Regions from separate parts of the Pseudonocardia sp. NPDC046786 genome, predicted to be linked through region 1. Evidence: predicted binding sites of a transcription regulator. Region 1 holds the regulator's gene; the other holds the start of a gene.
What was found. The regulator LexA, encoded in region 1, represses DNA repair genes until DNA is damaged. The targets are predictions, from matches to a motif close to CGAACACGTGTTCG.
Positions count from the first base shown of each region.

Region 2: the regulator LexA is predicted to act here: its motif matches at 5,569-5,582, upstream of ABZ881_RS21960 (BldC family transcriptional regulator).

Region 1 covers NZ_JBEYYF010000004.1:274,580-282,340, forward strand. The annotation lists gene miaA (tRNA (adenosine(37)-N6)-dimethylallyltransferase MiaA) at 1-277, shown strand, start outside; gene dapF (diaminopimelate epimerase) at 274-1,146, shown strand; gene ABZ881_RS07000 (winged helix-turn-helix transcriptional regulator) at 1,128-1,631, shown strand; gene hflX (GTPase HflX) at 1,624-3,093, shown strand; gene ABZ881_RS07010 (hypothetical protein) at 3,366-4,355, shown strand; gene lexA (transcriptional repressor LexA) at 4,452-5,186, opposite strand; gene ABZ881_RS07020 (hypothetical protein) at 5,583-5,759, shown strand; gene ABZ881_RS07025 (hypothetical protein) at 6,564-6,731, shown strand; gene nrdR (transcriptional regulator NrdR) at 7,214-7,702, shown strand.
Region 2 covers NZ_JBEYYF010000019.1:61,963-69,723, forward strand. The annotation lists gene ABZ881_RS21940 (cytochrome c biogenesis protein ResB) at 1-1,648, shown strand, start outside; gene ccsB (c-type cytochrome biogenesis protein CcsB) at 1,654-2,628, shown strand; partial or broken gene ABZ881_RS21950 (MinD/ParA family protein) at 3,935-4,810, shown strand; gene ABZ881_RS21955 (hypothetical protein) at 4,940-5,170, opposite strand; gene ABZ881_RS21960 (BldC family transcriptional regulator) at 5,232-5,444, opposite strand; gene ABZ881_RS21965 (DUF4229 domain-containing protein) at 5,700-6,017, shown strand; gene ABZ881_RS21970 (1,4-dihydroxy-2-naphthoate polyprenyltransferase) at 6,247-7,143, opposite strand; gene ABZ881_RS21975 (hypothetical protein) at 7,269-7,761, opposite strand, start outside.

The DNA.
Region 1 (7,761 bases):
CCGGCGGCTGCTCCCGGCCGGGCTCGCCCGCGGCCGCACCGCGTCCCGGGCGCTGGGCTACCGCCAGGTGCTCGACGCGTTCGACCGGGCGGGCACCGAGCCCGGCCCGGACGAGCGGGAGCGGGTCCGCGCGGAGACGGTGCAGGCCACCCGGCGGTTCGTCCGCCGCCAGCGGGCCTGGTTCCGCCGGGACCGGCGCATCCACTGGATCGACGGGGCCGCCGACGATCCGGCCGCGGACGCGCTGTCGGTGCTGGCTCGTAGGCTGGTGTCATGACCGGCGGGATCGCGTTCACCAAGGGGCACGGCACGCAGAACGACTTCGTCGTGCTGCCCGACCCGGATGCCGCGCTCGACCTGACCCCGGAACGGGTCGCGGCGCTCTGCGACCGGCATCGCGGTCTCGGCGCCGACGGCGTGCTGCGGGTGGTGCGCTGGGCGAAGCTGGCCGGCGACGAGACGGTCCCGGAGCCGGTCCCCGGCGTCGAGTGGTTCATGGACTACCGCAACGGCGACGGCTCGATCGCCGAGATGTGCGGCAACGGCGTGCGGGTCTTCGCCCGCTACCTGCACGAGCGCGGCTGGTCGCCGGGCGGGGGTGCGATCGGCACCCGGGCCGGGGTGCGCACCGCGACCGTCACCGGCGAGGGCGTGTCGGTGGAGATGGGGTCGGTCACGATCGGTCCGGCGTCGGTCGCGACCAGCGGGACCACCCGGTTCGACGGGCTGGTGCTCGATGTCGGCAATCCGCACCTGGCCTGCGTCGTCTCCGCCGACCCGGACGCGCTGGACCTGACCCGCGCCCCGGCGCACGATCCGGACGTGTTCCCGCACGGCGTCAACGTCGAGTTCCTGACCCCGCTCGACGGTCCCGCCGTCGGCGGCCGGATCCGGATGCGGGTGCACGAGCGCGGCGTGGGGGAGACCAGGGCCTGCGGCACCGGCACGGTCGCCGCCGTCGTCGCCGCGCTGCGCGCCGCCGGGCACGCCGCGGGCGACGTGCGGGTCGACACCCCCGGCGGCGAGCTGCGGGTCACCGTCGAGGCCGGATCGGCGGATCGCACCGGCACCACCGTGCTGCACGGCCCCGCCGTGCTGCTCGCCACCGGCGAGCTGGACCGCGGCTGGTGGGAGTCCCCGGCCTGATCGTTCGCCGGCGTCAGTCCAACGCCGAGCTCGCCGCCCGGCTGGGCCGTGATCCGGCGACGACGCTGCACCATGTGCGCAGGCTGGTCGCGCACGGCTTCCTGGTGGCCCAGCCGGCCCGCCGAGGTGCCCGCGGATCCCGGGAGATCCCGTACCGGAGCACCGGGCTGTCCTGGTCGCTCGACGACGCGGGTAGGCACGAACCGGTGGCCGAGGCGGGACTGGAGGCGTTCCTCGGCGAGGTCGCCGACGTCGGCCGGGCCGCGCTGGATCAGACCCGCCTCGTGCTGCGCCTGCCACCGGAGCGCGTCGCGGCACTGCGCGCCGAGCTGGACGAGCTGCTGGGGCGCTACGTCGCCGAGCCGGTGCTGCCGGCCGCCGAGCCGCTCGCCGTGTACCTGGCGCTCTACCCGGGTGACCCGCCCGGCGAAACGGACCGGACAGCGGCTCGGGGAACGTGGGACACTCGGGGGCAAGATGACTGAAGCCCACACGCCCGCCAGCCCGTCCACCGGGGAACTCGAACTCGAGGAGCGCTCGTCGCTCCGCCGCATCGGCGGCCTGTCGACCGAGCTCACCGACGTCACCGAGGTCGAGTACCGCCGCCTGCGCCTGGAGCGGGTGGTGCTGGTCGGCGTCTGGACCGAGGGATCCGCCGAGCAGGCGGACGCCTCGCTCGCCGAGCTGGCCCGGCTGGCCGAGACGGCGGGCTCCGAGGTGCTCGACGGCCTGGTCCAGCGCCGGTCGACACCCGATCCGGCGACCTTCATCGGCTCCGGCAAGGTCGACGAGCTCGGCGTCGCCGTGCGCGCCGCGGAGGCCGACACGGTGATCTGCGACGGCGAGCTGTCGCCCGGTCAGCTCCGTCAGCTCGAGGAGCGGCTCAAGGTCAAGGTGATCGACCGGACGGCGTTGATCCTCGACATCTTCGCCCAGCACGCCCGCTCGCGGGACGGCAAGGCGCAGGTCGAGCTGGCCCAGCTGTCCTACCTGCTGCCCCGGCTGCGCGGCTGGGGTGAGGCGCTGTCCCGCCAGGTCGGCGGTCGTGCCGCGGGCGGCGTCGGGATCGGCGGCCGCGGCCCGGGTGAGACGAAGATCGAGCTCGACCGCCGCCGGATCCGGGCGCGCATGTCGAAGCTGCGCCGCGAGATCGGCGCGATGCGTCAGGTCCGGGAGACCCAGCGCGGCAACCGCAGGCGCAACGAGGTCCCGTCCGTCGCGATCGTCGGCTACACCAACGCCGGCAAGTCCAGCCTGCTCAACCAGCTCACCGACGCCGGCGTGCTGGTCGAGGACGCGCTGTTCGCCACCCTCGATCCGACCACCCGCCGGACCGAGACGCCGGACGGGCGGGTCTACACCCTCACCGACACCGTCGGCTTCGTCCGGCACCTCCCGCACCAGCTGATCGAGGCGTTCCGGTCGACGCTGGAGGAGGCCGCCCACGCGGACCTGCTGGTGCACGTGGTCGACGGCTCCGATCCGCTTCCCGGCGACCAGATCGCCGCCGTCCGGAAGGTGCTGGTCGAGATCGGCGAGGAGCAGGGCGGCAGCATGCCGACCGAGCTGCTGGTGGTCAACAAGACCGACGCCGCCGGCGACCTGGCGCTCGCCCGGCTCCGGCACGCCCAGCCCGACGCGGTGTTCGTCTCCGCGCACCGCGGCGACGGCATCGACCTGCTCCGGCACCGGATCGCCGGCTTGCTGCCCCGCCCGGAGTACGACGTCGACCTACTGCTGCCCTACACCGAGGGTGCGCTGGTCGCCCGCCTGCACGACGAGGGCGAGGTCCTCGCCGAGGAGCACACCCCCGAGGGCACCCGGGTCCGGGCCAGGGTCGGGCCGGAGCTGGGCACCGCGGTCCTGCCGTTCGCGGTGGCGGGCGGCCCGGCCGGTACCGACAGCGGGTCCGATCCCGACCTGCCGGCGACGGCGGCGGGGCGCTGACCCGGGCGGTCCGGGCCGGATCGAGGGGCGGGCCGGGCGGTCGCGTCCGGGCGACACGGCGGCGGGCCGCCCTGGGACCGCTGCGGCGGGCCGCCCTGGGACCGCTGTGGTGGGCCGCCGTGGGTCTGCTCCTCGTGACCCTCGGGCCGGCCTGCGCAGTGGCGGCCGCCGGGTCGCCTGCCGTCGGGACGGCCGGCGCGCCCGGAATGCCTGGGGCGCCGCCGCCGGCCGCGCGCCCGGTCGTCCCGCCGCCTGACGCTGACCCGTCGTCCGTGGACGAGCCGCGCCCGGTCTGCACGATCGAGGATCCGCGACTGGCCGAGATCTCCGGGCTCGTCACCGACGGCGCACCGGGGGAACCGCCGCAGCACTATCACACGATCGTCGACGGCGGCGGCACCGCCGAGGTGTTCACCCTCGATCCGGTGGGTTGCACGGTGACGGCGCAACGGGACGCCCCGGTGCGGGTCACCGACGTCGAGGATCTCGGCCGCACACCGGACGGCGGGCTCTGGCTCGCCGACATCGGTGACAACACGGCGCGCCGCGAGTCGGTGCGCCTGGTCGTGCTGCCGGTCGACGGACCGCCCCGCAGCTACGACCTCGTCTACCCGGACGGTCCGCGGGACGCCGAGGCGGTGCTCGTCGCCGACGACGGGACCCCGCTGATCGTGGACAAGACAACCGGGGCGGCAGGGCTGTACCGGCCCGCGGAGCCGCTCACCGAGGATTCGGTGGTGGCGCTGGAACGGGTGGCCGACGTCGTCCTGCCGTACTCGGCGACCACCGGCGGCCCGCTGGGCGCGGTCGGCACGCGGACGATCACCGGCGGCGCCGTCGGACCGATGGCGGCGGACGGCGGGCGGGCCGCGGCCCTGCGCACCTACACCGACGCCTGGCTGTTCCCGCTGCCCGACGGCCCGGTGACCGGGGACGTCCTGGTCGGGGCGCTGGGCGGGGCCCCGCTGCAGGTGCCGCTGCCCGGTGAGCCACAGGGCGAAGCGGTGGCCCTGGACGGCCGCGGGACGCTGCACTCCGCCACCGAGGCGCGGGGCCTGTCCCCGGCCGCGATCCGGTCGGTTGCCGGTGCGGTCGCCGCCGCGACGGCACCGGCCGCACCGGTCGCGGCCCAGCCGGCGGAGGCGCCCGACGTCCCGTCCTTCCCGCCGTGGCTGCCCGCCGCGGCCGGGATGGCGGTCGTCGTCGCGGTGCTGCTCGCCGGAGTCGGGGCGATGGCGCTGCACGGCCGCCGCAGGCGGTGACCGTGCCCCGGCCCGGGGCCGGCACCGTGGCCCGGCCCGGGATCGGCACCGCGCCCCCGCCGGGGGGCGGCACCGTGCCCCGGCCCGGGGGTCGGCTCAGAGCCGGCGCAGCACCGCGACGACCCGGCCCAGGATCGATGCCTCGTCGCCCGGGATCGGCTCGTAGGCGTCGTTGGCCGGCATCAGCCAGATGTGACCGTCCCGGCGCCGGAACGTCTTGACGGTGGCCTCGCCGTCGATCATCGCCGCGACCACCTCGCCCTGTTCCGCGACCGGCTGCTGCCGGACGACGACCCAGTCCCCGTCGGTGATCGCCGCGTCCACCATGGAGTCACCCTTGACGTTCAGCAGGAACAGGGTGCCCTCGCCGACGATCTCGCGGGGGAGCGGGAACACGTCCTGCACGGCCTGCTCGGCCAGGATCGGCCCACCGGCGGCGATGTCGCCGAGCAGCGGCACGAACGCGGGTGCCGGCCGCTCCGAGCGCCCTGCCTCGGTGTCGGCGTCGGTCCCGTCCCCCGCGGCGGTCTGGTCGGGGCTGCGCACGTCGACCGCACGGGTCCGGTTCGGGTCCCGGCGCAGGAAACCCTTGCGCTCCAGGGTCCGCAGCTGGTGGTGCACCGACGACGTGGAGGTCAGCCCCACCGCGTCGCCGATCTCCCGCACGCTCGGCGGGTAGCCGTAGCGGTCGACCCAGTCCCGGATCACCGCCAGGACCTTCCGCTGCCGCGGGGTCAGGCCGCGCGTGTCGGCCGGGGGCTCGGGGAACTCCCGGACGTCGGCGGAACCCCGCCCGGGGGACGCACCGCCTCCGGACTCGTCCGCTGCCATCGCATTCGCCTCCTCGAGGATGTACCGACACGGACACTAGCCGTCTTCGGCCGGTCCGCCAAACATGCGTTCGAAGTTCGTCACCCGCGTGTCGTGGATTTCGTCGGGCACCGGTGGTACAACATCGCACAGGCGTTCGATCGAACATCGATTCGAGCGTCGGGGTGCCCGGGGCGGGCGTCCCGTGCGGGCAGGGAGGCGAGCGGCATGGGTGTGGTGACCGAGGTCCGGCCGTGGGAGGTCGGGCGGCAGGCGCGATCCGTGCCGCCGGCGAGCCCGGGGCGAGCCGAGCTGCCGAGGCGGCCGATACAGCCGACGCGGTCGGCGCGACGGGCGCGGCCGGTGCGGTCGGCGTGGCCGGCGCGAGCGGGGTGGCCGGTCGCCCGGGCGCGGGGTGTGGCGGCACCCGGTGGCGTGCTGCGGCGGGCCGTCCAGGGCCTGGGGATCGGGCTCGGCTCGGCGGTGGCGGTGATCGGGCTGGGTCTGCTCGCGGAGGTCTCGGCAGCGGCGGTGGCGCCGGTGGCGACGCCGCCGTCGGTGGTCGTCCAGAGCGTGCTGCCGGCCGGCCACTGAGCCCGGCCGGAGCGGGCTGAGCGGCGACGATCCGATTCCTGTCGGTGTCCGGTGCTACACAGCTCGCACGCCCGTTCGACCGGCCCCGGGGAAGGGCCGGGCGGGATGGGCAGGACGCGTGGCCGGGTGTGGCCGGCGTCGACGGTGACCGTTCCGCCGCAGCAGGCGGGTGGTCCTCGAGGAGCAGGAGGAGCCATGCGAGAGCTCGACGTGCGTGAGGTGGCACCGCGGCCACGGACCGGTCGGCCGGGCCGGGCGGCGGCCGCGGGTGCGCCGCAGTGGTCCGGCGCTGCCGGGGTGCGCGAGCGGGTGCGTGCCGGGGCCGCCCACGCGGTGCGCTGTGCCGGGGCGCGGCGTCCGGCCCGCGGATCAGCGGCGGCCCGGGCCGCGGCCCGGTGGGACATGCCCGTCCCCGGGTCCGAGGTGCCCGAGCGGGCCTCCGGTCCGGCGTTCGGCGCGCTCCTGAGGGCCTCCGCTCCCGTGTCCGGTGCCCCCGAGCGGGCCTCCGGTGCGGTCGCCGGTGCCTCCGGGTGGGGCTCCGGTGCGGCCGCCCGGACCTCCGGTCCGCGCACATCGCCCGCCGGCCCGGGCGCGGCGTCCGCCGCGGCCCCGGCCGTGGCATCGAGCGTGGCATCGAGCGTGGCGTGCCCTGCTGCGTCCACGGCGTCCCGGGTCGCCGGGTCCGGTGTGGCCCTCACCCGGTACCCCGGGGCGGCTCGGGCCAGGGACGCGACTGCGCGGGTCCGCGCTGTGCGCCCACCGGGGCGCCACTGCGTGGCCCCTGCCCGGCGGCACCGTCCGGTGGTGCGACGTCGCTCACGGGGTGAGCGACTGCTGGTCGGGGCTGCCACGGTGGTCTGCTCGGCCACGGTGGTCGTGGTCCTGGGGCTGCTCGGGGGTGCGGCGGCCGGATGGAACGCCGAGGTCGCCCCGGCACCCGGGCCGGCGGCGACGGCTCCGGCCGCTCCGTGACGCCGGGCGCGCCGTGTGCCCGCCGGGCCGACCGGGGGATCGCGCCGCATGCGATCCGACCGACCGGCGGCCGTGCCGGGCGTCGCCCGCCCGGCCGGAGACCACATCGAGCACGGCCGCCGCACGTGACAGGAGCCCTGCCGCCCGGCGCGTCGGGATGGCGTGTCCCCGACCCGCGACACCGTCCGTCGCGGTCCGCCCGGGGCGCCGGACGGACCCCGGGATCGCGTCACGCGCGCTGATCAGGGCGGATGTGCAGGTTCATGATCCGTGTGCTCCCGCGGCCGCGCGGGGGCCGTGTGCGACCCTCGTTCCCGATCGGGCGAAGCTCGGCGCCATGCCGGACCCGGGGATGGCGCACCCCAATATGTAGGGGTTACATTGGTGTCGTTCTCCCACTGGTTGGGGGAGCCGTCACCGCGGTACATCGCGGTGCGGGGCGGAGAATTCCCGCCGGGTCACGGGAGAAGGGGAGTGCCGACGTGCGTTGCCCGTTCTGCCGCCACCCGGATTCGCGGGTGATCGACTCCCGGACCGCCGACGACGGGACCTGCACCCGCCGCCGCCGGTCCTGCACCGCCTGCGGTCGCCGGTTCACCACGGTCGAGGAGACCGTGCTCGCCGTCGTCAAGCGCAGTGGGGTGAGCGAGCCCTTCAGCCGGCAGAAAGTTGTCGGCGGGGTTCGACGGGCGTGTCAGGGCCGGCCGGTCGACGAGGACGACCTGCAGCAGCTCGCCCACCGGGTCGAGGAGACGGTGCGGGCCCGCGGTGCGGCCGAGATTCCCAGCCACGAGGTGGGGCTGGCGATCCTCGGACCGCTGCGCGAGCTCGACGAGGTCGCGTACCTGCGGTTCGCGAGCGTCTACCGATCCTTCTCCTCCATCGAGGACTTCGAGAAGGAGATCGCCGACCTCCGTTCGGCGGCTGCCGGGGAAGCAGTCGACGACGGGGCCGGCAACCGGGACGGCTGACGCCGATCCGCCGGTACCGGTGCGGGCGCGCAGGGGGCGCATCCACCGGCGGCGGACCG
Region 2 (7,761 bases), on a different contig from region 1:
GACCTCCGGGGTGGCACGGCCGCCCACCGCCCCGCCGCAGCCGCCGGGCAGCCCAACGGGCAGCGAGCCCCCGGCACGCCGCGACCGGTTCGGCGGCGTGGCCGCGTTCCTGCGCAACACCTGGCGCGGGCTGACCAGCATGCGCACCGCGCTGGTGCTGCTGTTCCTGCTGGCGCTGGCCGCGATGCCGGGCGCGCTGATCCCGCAGCGCTCGCTGAACGAGTTCCTGGTCGACGACTTCTACGCCGACTACCCGACCGCCGCGCCGATCATCGAGTCGCTCGGCGGCTTCGAGGTGTTCGCCAGCCCGTGGTTCGCGGCGATCTACCTGCTGCTGATGATCTCGCTCGTCGGCTGCGTGCTGCCCCGCTCGGTGGAGTACTGGCACAGCATGCGGGCCGCGCCGGTCGCGACCCCGCGCAACCTGACCCGGCTCCCGCACCACGCCGAGGCCGACTCCGCCGAGTCGCCGGACGCGGTGCTGGAGCGCACCCGGCGGCTGTTGCGCGGCTGGCGCAGGGTCGAGCGCTCCGAGCCCGGCGGGGTGACGGCGGTGTCCGCCGAGCGCGGCTACCTGCGCGAGACCGGCAACCTGGTCTTCCACCTCAGCCTGATCGGGCTGCTGCTCGGCTTCGCAGGCGGCAAGCTCTACGGCTACGAGGGCGACGTGATCGTCCGCGCCGACGGCGCCGAGTTCTGCAACAGCTCGATCCTCGGCTACGACACGTTCCGGGCCGGCCTGCGGGTCGACGGCACCGACCTCAACGAGTTCTGCGTGCGCGTCGACAGGTTCGACGGGACCTGGCTGCCGAACGGCCAGCCCTCGACCTTCGGCGCGCAGATCGGCTACCAGACCGGCGAGGACCTGGCCGACGGCGTCACCGACTGGCGGCCCGGCGAGATCACCGTCAACTACCCGCTGCGCACCGACGGCGACCGGGCCTACCTGACCGGCTACGGCTATGCGCCCGAGTTCACCGTGACCTGGCCTGACGGGCAGAGCCGCACCGGCGGGATCCAGTGGCGGCCGGTCGACCAGAGCGGCAGCCAGCTCTCCGAGGGCGCGACGAAGTTCGAGCAGCCCGGCATCACCGACGCCGAGCTGCGTCGCACCACCCAGCTCGCGGTGACCGGCACGTTCGCGCCGACCGGCGCGGTCGACGCCGAGGGCAACCTCGCGTCCGTGCACCCGGACCTGCGCGCGCCGACCGCCGACGTGAACATCATGCGCGGCGATCTCGGCATCGACGACGGCCGCGGCCAGTCGATCTTCACGGTGGACCAGCAGAAGATCGACGACGGCGAGCTGGTGACGGTCGCCGAGGAGCGGCTCGGCGTCGGTGACAGCGTGACCCTGGACGACGGCACCGTCGTCCGGTTCGACGGCGTCACCCCGTGGGTGAACCTGCAGGTGGGCCACGACCCGGGGCAGATCTGGGTGCTGGTGTTCTCGATCGTGATGGTGGCGGGGCTGGCCCTGTCGCTGTCGGTCAAGCGGCGGCGCCTGTGGGTGCGGATCCGCCCGGTCGACGGCGGCAGCCGGATCCAGCTCGGCGGCCTGGCCCGGACCGACCGGGCGGGCTACGGCGAGGAGTTCGACCGGCTCGGCTCGGAACTGCTCGACCCGATGGACAAGAAGGACGGTTGACACCGATGCTCGTCGATCCGATCACCTCGATGTGGAGCGACCGGCTGTTCCAGGCCACGCTCGTCGTACTGCTGCTCGCGATGATCTTCACGTCGCTGGAGTACGCGGCGACCCGGGTGGCCAGGGCGCCGCGCAGGCGGGCGGCCGTCGGGGCTGGCGACGGTGGTGCCGACGCTGAGATCTCCGACACCCCGGACGGGGCCGAGGGGGCGCCGGGAGACGGCTCCCGGACCGGCCGGACCAGGGCCGACCGGTACGGCCGGATCGGGATCTCGCTGATGATCCTCGCCGTCGTCCTGCACGCCGGGTCGATCGTGCTGCGCGGGCTGGCGACCTACCGGTGGCCGCTGGGCAACATGTACGAGTTCACCTCGGCGCTGTGCCTGATGGCGGTCGGCGCCTGGCTGGTGCTGGTCCGCAAGCACCCGCCGCTGCGTCCGGCCGGGGTGTTCGTGCTGACGCCGATCCTGCTCCTGATGTTCATCACCGGCACCGTGCTCTACGCCGAGGCCGCGCCCGTCGTCCCGGCCCTGCAGTCGTACTGGATCATCATCCACGTCACGACGATCACGCTGGCCTCGGGGATGCTGCTGGTCCCGGGCGTCGCGAGCCTGCTGTTCCTGATGAAGCGCAACGAGCGCCCGGCCGCGCTGGCCGCGAAGCTCCCTGGCGCCGAGGCGCTCGATCGGCTGGCCTACCGGGTGACGGTGCTCGCCTTCCCGCTGTACACGTTCGGGATCATCACCGGCGCGGTCTGGGCCGAGGCGGCCTGGGGCCGGTTCTGGGGCTGGGACCCGAAGGAGACGGTCGCGTTCGTCGCGTGGGTGCTCTACGCCGCCTACCTGCACGCCCGCGCCACGGCCGGCTGGCGGACGTCGCGGGCGGCCTGGATCAACTCGGCCGGCTTCGCCACGATCGTGTTCAACCTGTTCTTCATCAACATGGTGGTCGCCGGACTGCACTCGTACGCGGGGGTGTGAGGCGCCTCGACCACCGGGTTCCGCACGGCTACCGTCGGTTCCCGTGAGTGAGAACGGTTCCGGCGAGCAGCCCGACGGGTCGGTGGGCCGCTACGTGCGGGAGCGATGGGGCGCGGCGGAGTCGTCCGGACGGTCCTTCGGACGGCGTCGTCGCACGTCCGGGGATGACGCAGCGCAGCCGGAGGGTGGTGCTGCGCAACCGGCCGCGTCGCAGCCGCGCCCGCCGTCGGCGGCCGAGCGGGCGGCGTCCGCACCCGCCCCGGGCCGTGCCGCGGTCGGCACCCAGACCCCGCCGGCCGGTTCGGCGTGGGGCAGCGAGCTACCGGAGATCGACGACGACCTGGTCGACGAGATCGACCCCTCCACGCCGCCGCACGGGCTGGACCTGTCGGCGCTGCACGAGCGGTCCGACGCGGAGCGGGAGCGGCCCGCCGGGCCCGGCCCGGCCGCCGAGGCCCCCGCCGACGACGGCAGGCACCGGGCACCCGACGACCTGTACCCGACCGGTCAGGACGTCGGCCCCGACGACACCGGTCTGTACCGCTCCGGTGGCGCGGCCGATCCGGAGCCGTGGTGGACGGTGCCGGGCCGCGGCGGGCACGACGACGAGCCGGGCGGTGAGCTGATCTGGCGCCGCCCGGACCCGCCGTCCGATGAGGAGCAGACCCACGCCGACGACGCCGACGTGACCGCCACCGACGCGCACGCGGTCGTGTCGCCGTCGTGGGGCGGGCCCGGCGCCGGGACCTCGGAGGCGGAGGACCGGGACGTTCCCGATCCGTCGCCGGACGGTGCGGCGACGGACCGGGACCGGCCGGCCCGGTCGGGCGGCGCGGTGGACGACCGGCCGGACGGTTCCGGCGACGCCGCCGGTCCGGCGCACGGTGCCGTCCCGGTCGGGGGCGCCCCGGGCGGTGGCGTCCGGGACGACGGCGCCGGGGACGGAGGTCCGCCGGGAGCCGGCGGCCCGGGTGGCGGCGCGGCGTCCGGTGGCGCGACCGCCGCCGGTGACGCGACCGCCGGGGCCGCGGCCGCACGCGGACCGGGCCAGGCCACCGGCCGTCCGGCGGCGGACCGGCCGTGGCGGAGCTCGTGGGACCGCGATGCGGCCGAGCGCGAGGCGTCCGACCGGGCGCGCCGGGACAACGGCTCCCGCACCGGCGGGGCCCGGCCGGTGCCGGAGTCCGGGGCACGCCGGCCGAGCTGGACCGCGCCCGAGGCGGTCGAGGCCCGCCACGGGCAGCACCGCCGGAGCGACGGCGCGCCCGGCGGGCTCGACCTGACACCACACCGGTCCGGCAGCCCGCGGCGACCGCCGGAGAGCGGCTGGCGCCGGTTCGTCTACCTGCTCACCGGTGGACTGGTGAACCCGGGGGAGAGCCCCGCCGAGTTGCACCGCCGGGATCTGGTGTCCCGGCTGAACCGGCCGCTGCTCAACGCCCACAAGATCGCGATGCTGAGCCTCAAGGGTGGTGTCGGGAAGACGACGGTCACCGCGACGCTGGGTGCGACGTTCGCCTCGCACCGCGGTGACCGGGTCGTCGCGGTGGACGCGAACCCGGACCGGGGGACGCTCAGCCAGAAGATCCCGCTGGAGACGACCGCGACCGTCCGGCACCTGCTCCGCGACTCCGACCGGGTGCGGCGCTACACCGACGTCCGCTCGTACACCTCGCAGGGGCAGTCGCGGCTGGAGGTGCTGGCCAGCGAGCAGGACCCGGCCGTGTCGGAGGCGTTCAGCGAGGACGACTACCGGCGCGCGGTCGACCTGCTGGAGCACTTCTACAACCTGGTGCTGACCGACTGCGGGACCGGCCTGATGCACTCCGCGATGTACGGGGTGCTGGGGATGGCCGATCAGCTCGTGATCGTGTCGTCCGGGTCGATCGACGGTGCCCGCAGCGCGTCGGCGACGCTGGACTGGCTGGACGCGCACGGCTACGGCAATCTCGTCCGGAACGCCGTCGTCGTGATCAACTCGGTGTACCGGCGGGCGGGCGGCGGTGTCGACCTCGACCGGGTCGCGGAGCACTTCGCCGGCCGGTGCCGGGCGGTCGTGCGGGTGCCGTTCGATCCGCACCTGGAGGAGGGCGCGGAGATCGACCTCGATCGCCTGGAGGAATCGACCCGGACCGCGCTGCTGGAGCTCGCCGCCGCCGTCGCGGACGGGTTCCCGGTCTGAGCGTCACCGCCAGATGTGACCGGAAACACTGAAGGGCGGTCCACCGGAGCCGGTTGACCGCCCTTCGGTCAAGATTTCTTGGGACTCTGGGTCGGGCAGATCGGAGGGGCTGGGACGGGCTCGGTCCGGTCAGGTCCGCTCCGGCGGGTCCTCCTGGTTGCGGACCTTCTCGTCGAGTTCACGTAAGAAGTCCGGGTCGTCGTCGGGACCGGTCGCGCGCGGCTTCTGCGCCTTCTGACGGGTCATCCAGGGGAGCTCGGGCTGCGGGAGCCTGTCGGCGACCACCTGCTCGGACCGGAGGGTCCGGACGAGCAGCACCGCGACGACGGCCGCGCCGAGCAGAAGGATCAGGAACAACATCAGGCCACCTCCGCTGTCCAGCGTAGCGAAGGTGGCCTGACGTGCGAGTGAAGTCGCGGGTTCAGCGGAGCCCGGGGCTCGCCTCGCTGGTGAGGTCCGCCAGCAGTCCGCGGACCTCGGACTCGCGGAAGCGGCGGTGTCCACCGGGGGTGCGGATCGAACCGATCCGCCCGGCGGACGCCCAGCGCGTCACGGTCTTGGGGTCGACGCGGAAGAGGGTGGCGACCTCGCCCGGGGTCAGCAGTCGCTCGGGGGCCTGCGTCGGAGCTGCCATGGAATCCTCCCGGAAATGCAGCGTGGTGCCGAGTCGCGGTGCTGGGAGGGATCTCCCGAAGCTCCTCGGAGCGGTCACCGCTCGTTGTTTCCGGGCCATCGTGACACCTCGGACCCCAGGTACTCGAACGGTTGTCCGGAGGTAAAGGGTTCTTAAAGGGCAAAGCCGATGAAGTTCCTGAAGCGGACATCACGGGTGTTCCCGTCTCCGATGCGCGGCTCCGGGCTCCAGCAGCAGGACCGTACCCTGGACGGTATGACGTCCCCGACGACACCGCCGCCGCAGGCCGCGGCGCGGGCTCGCGCCGGCGAGCCCGGGCTGGCCGCCACGGTGGCGCTCTACGCTCTCGCCCGGCTCGGTCTGCTGGCCGTCATCGCCCTGCTGCTCGGCCTTGCCGGCGTCCCGCTGCTGGTCGCGTTGCTGGTGGCGCTGATCGTGGCGCTCCCGCTGTCGATGCTGCTGTTCCGCGGTCCGAGGTCCCGGCTGGACCGGGCGCTGGCCGTCGCGAACGCCCGCCGGTCGGCCGAGCGGGAGGCGCTCCGGGCCAAGCTGCGCGGCGACGACCGCGACTGACCTGCCGGCCCCTGTCCACGCGCTGTTCTCGCCGCGGCGCGTTCCGCGGAACGCGGCTGCCGGTTCCCGTTCCGGTACCTCGCACAGCCCGTGACAGATCCTGTGCAGCGGATGCTGGGCGCGACGGACCCACCGGCCCGTCGGGCGTTCGGCGGAACGCGGCCGGCACCGCGCCGGGGTCCGGAGCGGCTCTCGGCCCCGGACCCGACTCCCGGCGGCTGCCCGGCGCTCAGCCGCTCGCGATGCCGCCGCCGAAACCGACCGCGAGACCGACCCCGACGGCCAGCGCCCAGGCGAGCAGCAGCAGACCGGTGTCGCGGAGCACCGGGATCAGCTCCGGGCCGTCGGCGCCGCCGAGCACTGCGCGCACCGGACGCACCGCCGCGGGCAGCGCCACCAGCACGACCAGCAGGCCCGGCCGGTCGAACGCGGCGGCGACGGCGATCACGAACGGCACCAGGACGAGCGTCACGTACAGCGTGCGGGTGGCGGGTCCGCCCAGCCGCACCGCGAGCGTCGTCTTGCCGGCGATCCGGTCACCGGGAATGTCGCGCAGGTTGTTCGCGACCAGCACGGCGCAGGTCAGCAGGCCGGCGCCGATCGACACACCGACGGTCGCCGGGTCCACCGCCCCGGCCTGGGTGAGCGCTGTGCCGAGCACCGCGACCGGGCCGAAGAACACGAACACGGCGACCTCGCCGAGGCCCGCGTAGCCGTACGGGCGGCTCCCGCCGGTGTAGAACCACGCCCCGACGATGCACAGCGCCCCGACGGCGATCAGCCACCACTGGCCGGACACGGCGGTCAGCGCGATCCCGGCGAGTGCGGCGACGCCGAAGCAGCCGAATGCGGCCGCCTTCACCGTCGCGGGCCGGGCGGCCCGGGAGCCGACCAGCCGCTGCGGTCCGACGCGCTCGTCGTCGGTGCCGCGGATGCCGTCGGAGTAGTCGTTGGCGAAGTTCACCCCGATCACCAGCGCGACCGCGACCAGCAGCGCGAGCAGCGCGGAGCCGGGGGCCACGACGCCGGCGCCCAGCGCCGAACCGGTTCCGACGAGGACGGGGGAGATCGCGGTGGGCAGGGTGCGCGGGCGCGCTCCCTCGATCCACTCTGCCGTGCTGGCCACGACGACGAACCTATCCCGCGCGGGAGGCCCGGGCCCGCCGGACGTGCCGCCCGGGCAACGACGGCGGAACGACGACGGCCCCGCCCGGATCGTCGTCCGGGCGGGGCCGTCGTGCGGCGGGTCGGTCAGCGTCCGCCGGAGGGCGCGCGCTGGGCGGAGCCGGGGACGGGGGCGCCGGCCTGCGGCGAACCGTCCGGGACGGACGCGGGGTCGCCTCCCGTGCCGGCCGGGCCTGCCGGGTTCGCCGGGGGAGCCCCGGATCCACCGGCCGGGCCGGCCGCCGGGTCCCCGGGCCCCGCGGCGCCGTCGGCCGGGTCGGCAGGATCGGCGGGGGAGGCCGGGTCGGCCGGGTCGGCAGGCGAGGCCGGGGTGTCAGCGGCGTCGCACCCCGGGAGATCGGCCGGCAGCTCACCGAGCACCGACGCCGGCAGGTACTGGCCGTCGCCGATCCGGACGAACCCGCCGTCACCCTCGCCGTGCGCGCACTGCACCGGGACCTCGGTGGTGTTCACCGCGATCCCGACCGACTCCGCCCCGGCCTCGGGACGGGCGAGGATGTCGGTGTCCGGCTCGTCGCCGGCCCGGACGGCGGACAGCTTCTGCGAGCCCGTCCACAGG